3 regions of the Streptomyces hamibioticus genome follow, and region 3 is predicted to be linked to each of the others. Evidence: riboswitches for the same ligand, from Rfam matches in the RefSeq annotation. Region 3 holds a riboswitch; each other region holds the start of a gene.
The links. Region 3 has a riboswitch for cobalamin ahead of ACLGIH_RS06280 (GHMP family kinase ATP-binding protein). Riboswitches for the same ligand answer to the same signal wherever they lie in the genome.
Positions count from the first base shown of each region.

Region 1 (3,266 bases), 570 kb from region 3:
CGCCCAGCGCGGCCGTCGGCAGGACGCGGCGGTGGTCGCCGCCGACGAGCAGCCGGACGATGTGCGGCAGCATCAGGCCCACGAAGCCGATCGGCCCGGCCGCCGCCACCAGCACACCGGTGACGAGGGAGAGCAGGACGAACATCCGGGCCCGGAAGCGGGCCACGTCCAGTCCCATCGTCGTGGCGGCCTCTTCACCGGCCAGCAGCAGGTTGAGACTGCGGGCCTGCACCAGCAGCACGCCGATGCCGAGCAGCACGGCCAGGCCCGGCAGCCACAGCGTGCTCCAGTCGACGCCGCCGAGACCCCCGAGGGTCCAGGCGAGGACCGCGCGGGCCTCGTTGCCCCGGTCGGTGGTGAGCAGCAGCAGGTTCAGGACCGCGGTGAGCATCGCCGCGATCGCCACCCCGGACAGCACCAGCCGCGTGGAGGTGATCCGGCCGCCGGTGCGGGCGGTTGCGTAGACGAGCAGCAGCGCGCCGAGGGCACCGGCGAAGGCGGCGGCCGACAGCGACACCGGACCCAGCAGGCTCACCCCGAAGACGATCACCGAGACCGCGCCGAGCGACGCCCCGGAGGAGACGCCCAGCAGATACGGCTCGGCGAGGGGGTTGCGGACCAGGGCCTGCAGTGCGGTGCCGACGACCGCGAGTCCGGCGCCGGTCACCGCGCCGAGCAGTACGCGCGGCGCCCGCACGTCCAGCACGATGGTCTCCCGCGCCCCCGACCAGTCCGGCTCCACCCAGCCGGCGCCCAGTGCGTGGGTCACGATGCCCCAGACCTGGCCGGGCGGCACGTGCACCGAGCCGATGGCCAGACCCGCCGTGGCCGAGAGCACCAGCAGGGCGGCGAGGACGGCCAGCGTGACGGTCAGCGGCACCCGGCCGGTCCGGCCGCCACCCGGTGTCCGTTCCCGGACGGCCGGTTCGGCGGGCACTTCCGTGGCCGTCACCGGAAGCTCTCGGGGTGCAGCCCGCGGGCCAGGTCCTCGACCGCGTACGCCGACCGGATGCCGACCAGGGTCGCGGTCAGCGGCAGCACGACGAACCGCTTGTTCCTGATCGCGGGCACGTCGGCCAGGGACCGCCGGGACAGCAGGAACTGCTTCTTCCGCTCGACGCTTCCGGCACCGGCGTAGTCGTAGACGGCGATGACCTCGGGCCTGCGCTCCACGACCTGCTCCCAGGAGGCGTCCCCGAAGACGTCGTCGAGGTCGGCGAAGACGTTCCTGCCGCCGGCCAGCCGGATCAGCTCGGTGCCCAGGCTCTTGCCGCCCGCGGTGAACGCGGCCTTGTCGCCGCTGTCGTACACGAAGACGGGCACCGCCGGCTCGTCCCGGACCGCCTCGGCGGCCCTGTCGACCCGGCTCCTGAGGTCGGACACCAGCTTCTCCGCCCGGTCGGGGACGCCGAAGATCTTTCCGATGGTGCGGATCTCGGCGTACGTGTCCTCCATCGTCACCCGCTCCTTCCCGCAGTACTCGCGGTTGAGGTGCGTGTGGATGCCCGCGTCGGCGAACGCCTCGCGGGAGCGGCCCTCGTTCTCGTCGAACGCGCTGGCGTAACCGCCGTAGACGAGGTCCGGCTCGGCCTCCAGGACCTTCTCGAAGGACGGCTCCCGCTTCGCCAGTTCGGGTACCGACTCGTGGTCCTTCTTCAGCTCGGGCAGTACGGCCGAGTCCGGGAAGGCGGTGCCCACCATGCGGTCCTTCAGGCCGAGCGCGAGCATCAGTTCCGCCGGATGCTGGTGGATGGTGACGACCCGCGAGGGGGGCTTGTCGTACGTCGTCCGCACACCGCAGTTGTCGACGGTGACGGGGAAGCCCTCGGCCGGCGCCGCGGCCTTCGGGTGCTCGGCGGCGCCGTCGCCGGACGAGCCGCAGCCGGCGGTCAGCAGGGCCGCCGTCAGGGCCAGGGCCGCGGCCGTGACACGCAGCGGGCGTCGCCTGCGGGCAGGGGAGAACAGCGGGGGACGGGACATGCCGTCGTACACGTGAAGCCTCCTGGGGAGTCCGCGCTCCTCGGAACGGGCCCGCGACAGGCCAGTGTCCTGACTCCCGGATCGACGTTCCCCCGCCTTCCCGCGCGGTGCGCAGTGGCATGTCGAGGGGGTGCACTCCCCGGTCACAGTGGCGGGACCGTGCCGGATTCGCACCGGCTTCCTGATCTCCCGTCGCGGCGATGACCTGGTGATACTACGTCACCTTCGGTGGCCCGTCCCCGCCCTTCACCGCTGCCGGCCGGCTCCGCCGCCCCCGAAGGCGTCCAGGATGCGCTCGGCCGCCAGGGTGGCCGTCAGTTCCCCGTCGCGGACCTGCCGCTCCAGGTCCGGGGCGAGGGAGCGCACCTCGGGGTCGGCGTGCAGCCGGCCCAGCAGTTCGTCGCGGACCATCGTCCAGGTCCAGTCGACCTGCTGGTCGCGGCGCCGGGCGGCGAGCCGGCCCGTGGAGTCCAGCAGCGTGCGGTGCTGCTCCAGGCGCTCCCAGACGGCATCCAGGCCGGCCGACTCCCGGGCGCTGCAACTGAGCACCGGGGGCGTCCAGAAGGCGTCCTTGCCGTGCATCAGCCGCAGGGCGCCCGCCAGTTCGCGGGCGGCGGCGCGGGCGTCGCGCTCGTGCGGGCCGTCCGCCTTGTTGACGGCGATCACGTCGGCCAGCTCCAGGACGCCCTTCTTGATGCCCTGCAACTGGTCGCCGGTACGGGCCAGGGTGAGCAGCAGGAAGGAGTCGACCATGTTGGCGACCGCCGTCTCGGACTGGCCGACCCCGACCGTCTCGACCAGGACCACGTCGTAGCCCGCGGCCTCCATCACCACGATCGACTCGCGCGTCGCCTTCGCCACACCGCCGAGCGTGCCGGCGGTGGGGGAGGGGCGGACGAAGGCCGCCGGGTCGACGGCGAGGCGCTCCATCCGGGTCTTGTCGCCGAGGATCGAGCCGCCGGTCCGGCTGGAGGAGGGGTCGACGGCGAGCACCGCGACGCGGTGCCCGAGCCCGGTCAGCATCGTGCCGAAGGCGTCGATGAACGTCGACTTGCCCACCCCAGGCACCCCGCTGACCCCGACCCGCCGCGCCCTGCCGCTGTAGGGCAGCAGCTCGGTCAGCAGCTCCTGGGCCAGCGCCCGGTGCTGGGGGCGGGTGGACTCCACGAGGGTGATCGCGCGGGCGATCACCGCCCGCTTGCCGTCGAGCACGCCCTTGACGTACGTGTCCAGATCGATCGCCATGCGGGTCACGGCCTCACAGATCGTCGTGACCGAGCCCGGCC
Region 1 covers NZ_JBKKQY010000001.1:814,372-817,637, reverse strand. The annotation lists gene ACLGIH_RS03730 (FecCD family ABC transporter permease) at 1-937, opposite strand, end outside; gene ACLGIH_RS03725 (ABC transporter substrate-binding protein) at 949-1,992, opposite strand; cobalamin riboswitch at 2,023-2,204, opposite strand; gene meaB (methylmalonyl Co-A mutase-associated GTPase MeaB) at 2,227-3,225, opposite strand; gene scpA (methylmalonyl-CoA mutase) at 3,239-3,266, opposite strand, start outside.
Region 1: it holds a riboswitch for cobalamin, as region 3 does, so the genes downstream of both, ACLGIH_RS03725 (ABC transporter substrate-binding protein) here and ACLGIH_RS06280 (GHMP family kinase ATP-binding protein) in region 3, are expected to answer to the same signal.

Region 2 (3,266 bases), 5.5 Mb from region 3:
GTCCCGCCAGAGCGGGTAGAGCGCCCGGTAGGACCGGTAACTGCGGGCCCAGTCGAGCAGTTTGGCGGCCGAGGCGCCCCAGGAGGACATGGTCAGGCTGAGCGAGAGGATGAGGATGCCGGCCGCGCTGAAGAGGGACGGTGTCACCGTCCAGGCTCCGATGTCGAGGCCGGCCGCAGCGGTGAGGATGTTGACGGTCCTGGCCGTGCAGTAGAGGAAGAGCACCACGGCGGCGACCGAGAGCAGCCGCAGGGCCTGGCGCAGCGAGGCGTTGTCGGTCATCCGGGCGTACGGTCCGCACTGGCGGAAGATGGTGACGCACGGCACCGCCTGGGAGACGATGAAGAACAGCAGGTAGGTGAGCACCAGCGGCTGGCCGCTGCCGGTGTCGAAGTCCGACGACGGCCGGCCGGGTCCGTCGGCCAGGAAGAAGAGAGCCGCCAGAAGCGTGTTGAGACCGACGCCGGTGATCAGCCAGTAACGGGTCTTCTGGGCCGCCTTCTCGTCGTCGGTCGCCCAGTGCAGCAGGATGATCTGCGCGCTGACGCAGAAGGCGACCGCCGACAGGTGCATCACCAGGATGGCGAGGTTGCCGACGCCCAGGAAGCTGTCGCCTCCCATGGCGACGGCGCCCATCGTGAAGGTGAGGCACTGGAACAGCAGGGTGACGACCAGCGTGCGGTAGGCGCCGTCACGCCAGCTGCGCCGGGCCTGGCTGAGTCGGTAGGCGAGCGCGGCGTAGGACGATATCGCCGCGATGACGAAGCAGATGGTTCTCGTGGTGTTCACGGCCTGATTCCTGTGGGGGTGCCGCCGCACTGCGGGGAAGGGAGAGCGGCCAGGGGGGTGAAGGGGACAGAGCAGGGGGGTTCAGTCGGCGTTGTCGCCGGTGCCGCCGACGGGGACGTCGAGGCCCACGCTCTCGGCCGCCACGGCGATGGCCTGGTCGAAGAACGCCGCCTCGTCCCGGACGCTGTCGTGGGTGCGGCTGAAGACCTGGAACACCAGCAGCCCGATCAGATTGCTCCACAGCACGATGCCGCGCTCGATGATGTCCGAGAACGGCGCCTCGGGCCTGCCGCCGAACAGCTCCACCGCCGCCGGCAGGAGCAGCGACGGTCCGGGCATCGACCGCCGGGGCGGGGTGAGTTCACCGGCGTGCAGTGCCGAACGGACGATGCCGGCGAGCACGGCGGGGGTGCGCGAGGCGGGCGGGACGGTGTCCTGCGGGGCGTGGTAGCCGGGCACGGGGGATCCGTAGATCAGCGTGAACTCGGCAGGGTTGGCGAAGGACCACTCCCTGAGCGCGCGGGCGCCCGCGAGGAGCCGGGCGCCCGCCGAGGCACCCGCCCGGCCGGCTGCCTCGTCCGCCTGTTCCATCGCGGCACCGGAGGCGTTGTAGGCGTCGATCACCAGAGCGGTCAGCAGGTCGTCCCGGTGCGGGAAGGCGGCCTCCACGTCGGTGACGGACAGACCGCCGGCCTCTGCCACGGCTGTCGTGGACAGCCCTCCCGCGCCCACCTTCGCCAGCAGTTGGCGCGCGGCGTCCGTGATGGCCGCACGGGACGTCAGGTCGCTGCCGTCGGCCGGGTCTGTTGCGGAAACCTCCATGCTCACACCGTACCCGGCGGCAACAACGGCCTTGGGCGCGGCGGTCCGGACCCTTGGCGTCGTGCGCCGCGATCCGGCCACCTCCCCCGGAGCGCCGGAATCGGGGCAAACCCTGGAAGTTCAGGCCCCGGTCCCCAGCCGGAGCCGGGAGCCGGCCGCCGGGATGGGATGATGACGGGGACAGGGCGACGGCGGTCCGAGGAAGCCGGTGCGAATCCGGCGCGGTCCCGCCACTGTGATCGGCGAGCGGATCCCGACAGGCCACTGCCCCGCGCGGGCGGGAAGGCCGGGACGAGCGATGACCCGAGAGCCAGGAGACTCACGCGGTCGCCTCCTCGACGGACACCGGGGCGGAGCTCCCCGGGGAGGGGAAGTGCGGCATGTCCGCAAACCGGGCCGGGGAACAGGCCGAACCCGTACCGTGCCGGGTCGTGGTGTGCCGGGACTGCTGCTGCGGCAGCCCCAAGATCACCGGCGTCGATCACGCGGCGCAGACCGCGCGCCTGCGTGCCGAGGTGCCCGTACGCATCTCCGCCTGCCTCGACGTGTGCGACCAGGCCAATGTCGTCGTCGTCCAGCCCTCCTCCGCCGGCCGGGCCGCCGGCGCCCGGCCGGTCTGGCTGGGGCTGGTCAACGACCCGGACGCGACCGAGGACATCGTCGCCTGGGTGCGCGCCGGCGGGCCCGGGACCGCTCCGCTGCCGGACGTCCTCGACCTGTACGCGTTCACCCCGCCGGGACGGCGAGCGGCGCCGAACGGGATCTGACCCCTCCTCACCGACCGCCGAGCCCGGCACCGGCAGGGGCGCGGGTGGCGTGGGCCAGGTGTGCGACTGTGGTCCGATGTGCATGTCGTACCGGACGTCCGACGCGAGACGAGGAGCCCAGGAGCATGCCGACGACGAGCAGCGGTGCGCGGGACGAGGGCGCGGGGGCGCTGGACGGGATCCGGATCGCGGACTTCTCCCGGGTGCTGGCCGGGCCGTACGCCACGATGCTGCTCGCCGACCTGGGCGCGGACGTCGTCAAGGTGGAGCGGCCCGGCACCGGGGACGAGACCCGCGCCTGGCATCCGCCGGCCGACGCCGACGGCACCTCCACGTACTTCCTGGGCGTCAACCGCAACAAGCGCTCCGTCGCCCTGGACCTGAGCACCGGTGAGGGACGGGAGCGGGCCCGGGAGCTGATCACCCGCTCGGACGTCGTCGTGGAGAACTTCCGGCCCGGCACCATGGCCAGGCTGGGCCTCGGCCCGGAGGAACTGCTCGCCGCCGACCCTCGCCTGATCTACTGCTCCGTCACCGGCTTCGGCACCGGCGCGGGGGCGGCACTTCCCGGCTACGACCTGCTGGTGCAGGCCGTGGGCGGACTGATGAGCGTCACCGGCGACCCCGACGGCGAACCCACCAAGACGGGCGTGGCGCTCGTCGACGTCATCACCGGCCTGCACGCCTCGCTCGGCATCCTCGCCGCCCTGCGCCACCGGGACCGCACCGGGCGCGGCCAGCTCGTCGAGGTGAGCCTGCTCGGCTCCCTGCTGTCCGCCCTGGTGAACCAGGCGTCCGGCTACGTCGCCGCGGGTGCGGTGCCGGGGCGGCTCGGCAACGCGCACCCGAGCATCGCACCGTACGAGACGTTCGACGCGGCGGACCGGC
Region 2 covers NZ_JBKKQY010000001.1:6,866,867-6,870,132, forward strand. The annotation lists gene ACLGIH_RS31305 (MAB_1171c family putative transporter) at 1-789, opposite strand, end outside; gene ACLGIH_RS31310 (TetR/AcrR family transcriptional regulator) at 871-1,611, opposite strand; cobalamin riboswitch at 1,811-1,931, shown strand; gene ACLGIH_RS31315 ((2Fe-2S) ferredoxin domain-containing protein) at 1,992-2,378, shown strand; gene ACLGIH_RS31320 (CaiB/BaiF CoA transferase family protein) at 2,504-3,266, shown strand, end outside.
Region 2: it holds a riboswitch for cobalamin, as region 3 does, so the genes downstream of both, ACLGIH_RS31315 ((2Fe-2S) ferredoxin domain-containing protein) here and ACLGIH_RS06280 (GHMP family kinase ATP-binding protein) in region 3, are expected to answer to the same signal.

Region 3 (3,266 bases):
ACACGCGCTCCACGTAGCGGTGCCCGGTGTCGGCCCCTATCACCAGATGCAGTCGGTCGGGGTGGCGGCGTGCCTCGTACGTCGCCGTCAGGTAGCCGGCACCGGTGGACAGTCCGGCGAAGACGGCGTGCTCGCGCAGCAGGGCGACGGCACCGGACATGGCGTGGGTGAAGTCCAGCCAGTGCACGGTGTCGTAGAGATGGTGGCGGACGTTGTCGAAGACGATCGACGAGCCGATGCCGGCGATGATCGCCTCGGGATCGTGATGGTCCTGGCTGCCGAAGGTGACGCTGCCGAAGGGCTGGACGCCGACCAGACGCACCGAGGGGTCCGTCATGCGCAGGCGTTCTACGATGCCGCCGGTCGAGGCCCCGGAACCGACCCCGCCGACGACGGTCAGCGGTGCGGCCGGGAACTCCGCCGCGATCCGGTCGGCCACCTCCTGGTAGCCGAGGTAGTGGACGTCGTCGTGGTACTGGCGCATCCAGTGGTGGCCGGGACGCTCGGCGAGGATCTCGCGCACCCGTCGCACCCTCAGTTCCTGGTCGAGTTTGAGGTTCCGCGACGGTCTGACCTGTTCCACGGTGCTGCCGAGGATCTCCAGTTGGGCGAGGGTGGTGGCGTCGACGGTGGTGGACGCGACGATGTGGCACCGCATGCCGTACCGGTGGCAGGCCAGGGCGAGGGCGTAGGCGTAGATGCCGCTGGAGCTGTCGATCAGGGTCTGGCCCGGACGGACGGTGCCCCGCTCCAGCAGATGGCGGACGGCGGCCAGGGCCGAGTAGATCTTCATCGACTCGAACCTCAGCAGGACCAGGCCATCGGTGAGCCGGACGAGGTCCGGGACTTTCAGGGCGTCGGCGATGTGGGGGTGGATCACCCGTAGCCTCCTTGGGCGAAGGTGCACTGGTGGCCGAGCGAGTGGAAGAACGTGGAGAGTTCGGACTTGACCTCGGCCCGTGGGCGCGAGGCGAAGAGGTAGCCGGCCAGGCAGCCGGTGTGGGCGACGAAGACGCCGTCGGCGCCGAACCGCTCACGATGGGCCTGCAGGCTGCCGAAGGTCGCCTTGGGCAGCACCTCCTGGGACAAGGCGGCGCTGACCGTCGCGGCACGGGCGACGGCGGCCGGGTCGCCCGAGTCGAAGCCCTTCACCAGATCGGTCAGACACCGCTGGTACTCCTCGCCGCGGCGCCGGTAGTGGTCCAGCAGCAGGGGAGTGACGGCGGCGGTGTCCACCGTGCCGGGCTCCGTGACGTACACGGTGTGGAAGCCGATGTCCGGGCCAAGCCGCCGCACCACCCGGTGCCGGCCGCTGAGATACAGGGCGAACTCGTCGAGGAAGACACTGTCGGCGCGCTCGATGTCCGCCAGGACACCTAGGAGCACGTCCACGTCGTAAGGCAGGGAGAAAACGCGGAACAGACAGCGCAGCGTCGCCACGATGTCCGCCGTCGAACTGGCCATCCCCACGCCCACCGGCAGTTCGGAGTGGGTGCGCCACTCGCCCGGGGGCATGACGAGGCCGTAATGGTCCAGGAAGAGCCGGGCAGCTTTCACCGATTTCTCCCCGAGCGGCGGCGTATGCGGCGCAGGACCGGCCGCCGTCCTCGGAGTGAAGTACACCCAGGAGTGACGGTCCACGGGAAAGGACACCACCGCGATCTCAGGATCGGTGCCCGCCCGCAACGGGCCCTGGTACAGCTCGCCCAGAGTGCCGTGGCAGACACCGGACACGGTGCTGCGGGACACGTCCCGCTCCTGCAGGACGCCCGCGACAGGTCCGAGGATCGTCTGTCCCGGTCCGTCGGACGACACGTCGGCCCGGGGACGGAAGGGCCGATCCGAAGCGGCTGTGTCCCGCACATCCTCCTCCTCCGTACCGGGACTTGAACACCGACAGGGAAGGAGGCGCGGCCACACGCACGACGTACGACCGCCCATACCGCCGACCCAGTCCACGAGGTCACGTGCACAGCCCACGCGGGACGCGGGCGCAGTGGCAGGTCTTCGGACTCGCGGGCACGTCCGCCGAAAGGGCGGACACCTACCGGCCGTCTCTTCCCCGGCCCTGACGCGGGCCCAGTGACATCGACGGCTTCCGTTCCCACTCACCGCTGCGGGACAGCCTCGGATTCGCACCGGGTTCCCTCTTGCGTCGCGCCACTAGGCGTCCGGGCGGACGGGAGGCACGAACCGACTGCGTGCATCAGAGTAGGGGCGCTCGTATTCCTGCGACAGTGGGCCTTCGGCGGTTGTCTTGAATGTGGAGGGGACGAAGAACCAGGGGTGTCCCCTGTGCAGTTGTCGTGGCGGCTCTGGCTGGATATCACCTCTGAGGATCGCTGTCCCGTCAGCCAGACTTGTTGCTTCACGACACATGCGCACCGTTGCCGCGGTGGCCCGTGCCCGGGAGGCCCCTGATGACGTCAGAAGCGAGGCCGGACGAAGACGGGGCAGAAGCGCCGCCCGGGCGGGGACGGCCTCCCGGGGACCGCGTCGCTCTGCGCGGCGATCTGCGCTCCGCCCTGCCCGACGCCACCGCGGCGGTGGTGGTCACGGCGCTCGTGTTCGCCCTCCTGTGGGCGCGCATGGAGTCGGGTGCTTCGGACACCGTCGCGGTCATGCCGTTCATGGACGATGCCGGCACCTACTGGATGTACCTGCTCAGCCAGGCGTTCGGCTGGTCGGGGCTGTTGTGGGCCTGGGGCACGGTCATGCTCGGCCTGCTGCTGTCGGGGCCGTGCCCGGCCCGGCTACCGGTCTCCCGGCAGGTACTGGAGCGCTGGCACCGAGCCACGAGCCTGACGACGATGGCGCTGATGTTCGCCCACGCGCTGATGTTCGCGGCGGAACTCGTGCGCTACGAGACGAAGGTGGCGTGGGCGGAGCGGCTGTGGGTGGCCTTCGCGGACACCTTCGTGCCGGGCTGGTACGACTCCGGCACCGGCCGGATCGCCATCCCCCTCGGCCAGGGCGCCCTGTACCTCGCGATACCGCTCGGGCTGCTGTTCTACGTCCGGCACCGCATCGGAGCGAACGCCTGGCGACGGCTGCACCGTTTTGTGATCGTCGTCTACGTGCTGAGCGTCTGGCACACCCTGCTGTACGGAACCAACGTCTGGTACGGGGAGTGGCCGCGCACTGTCCTGTGGCTGCTGCAAATACCGGTCGCCGCACTGCTGTTGATCCGTCTGCTGAGACCTGCTCGGCGGGTTGAACGGCTGGGCCCGCCGAAGGGAGGCGTGGGCGCGGCCCGCCCGGCCTGG
Region 3 covers NZ_JBKKQY010000001.1:1,384,010-1,387,275, reverse strand. The annotation lists gene ACLGIH_RS06285 (cysteine synthase family protein) at 1-880, opposite strand, end outside; gene ACLGIH_RS06280 (GHMP family kinase ATP-binding protein) at 877-1,749, opposite strand; cobalamin riboswitch at 1,983-2,213, opposite strand; gene ACLGIH_RS06275 (ferric reductase-like transmembrane domain-containing protein) at 2,421-3,266, shown strand, end outside.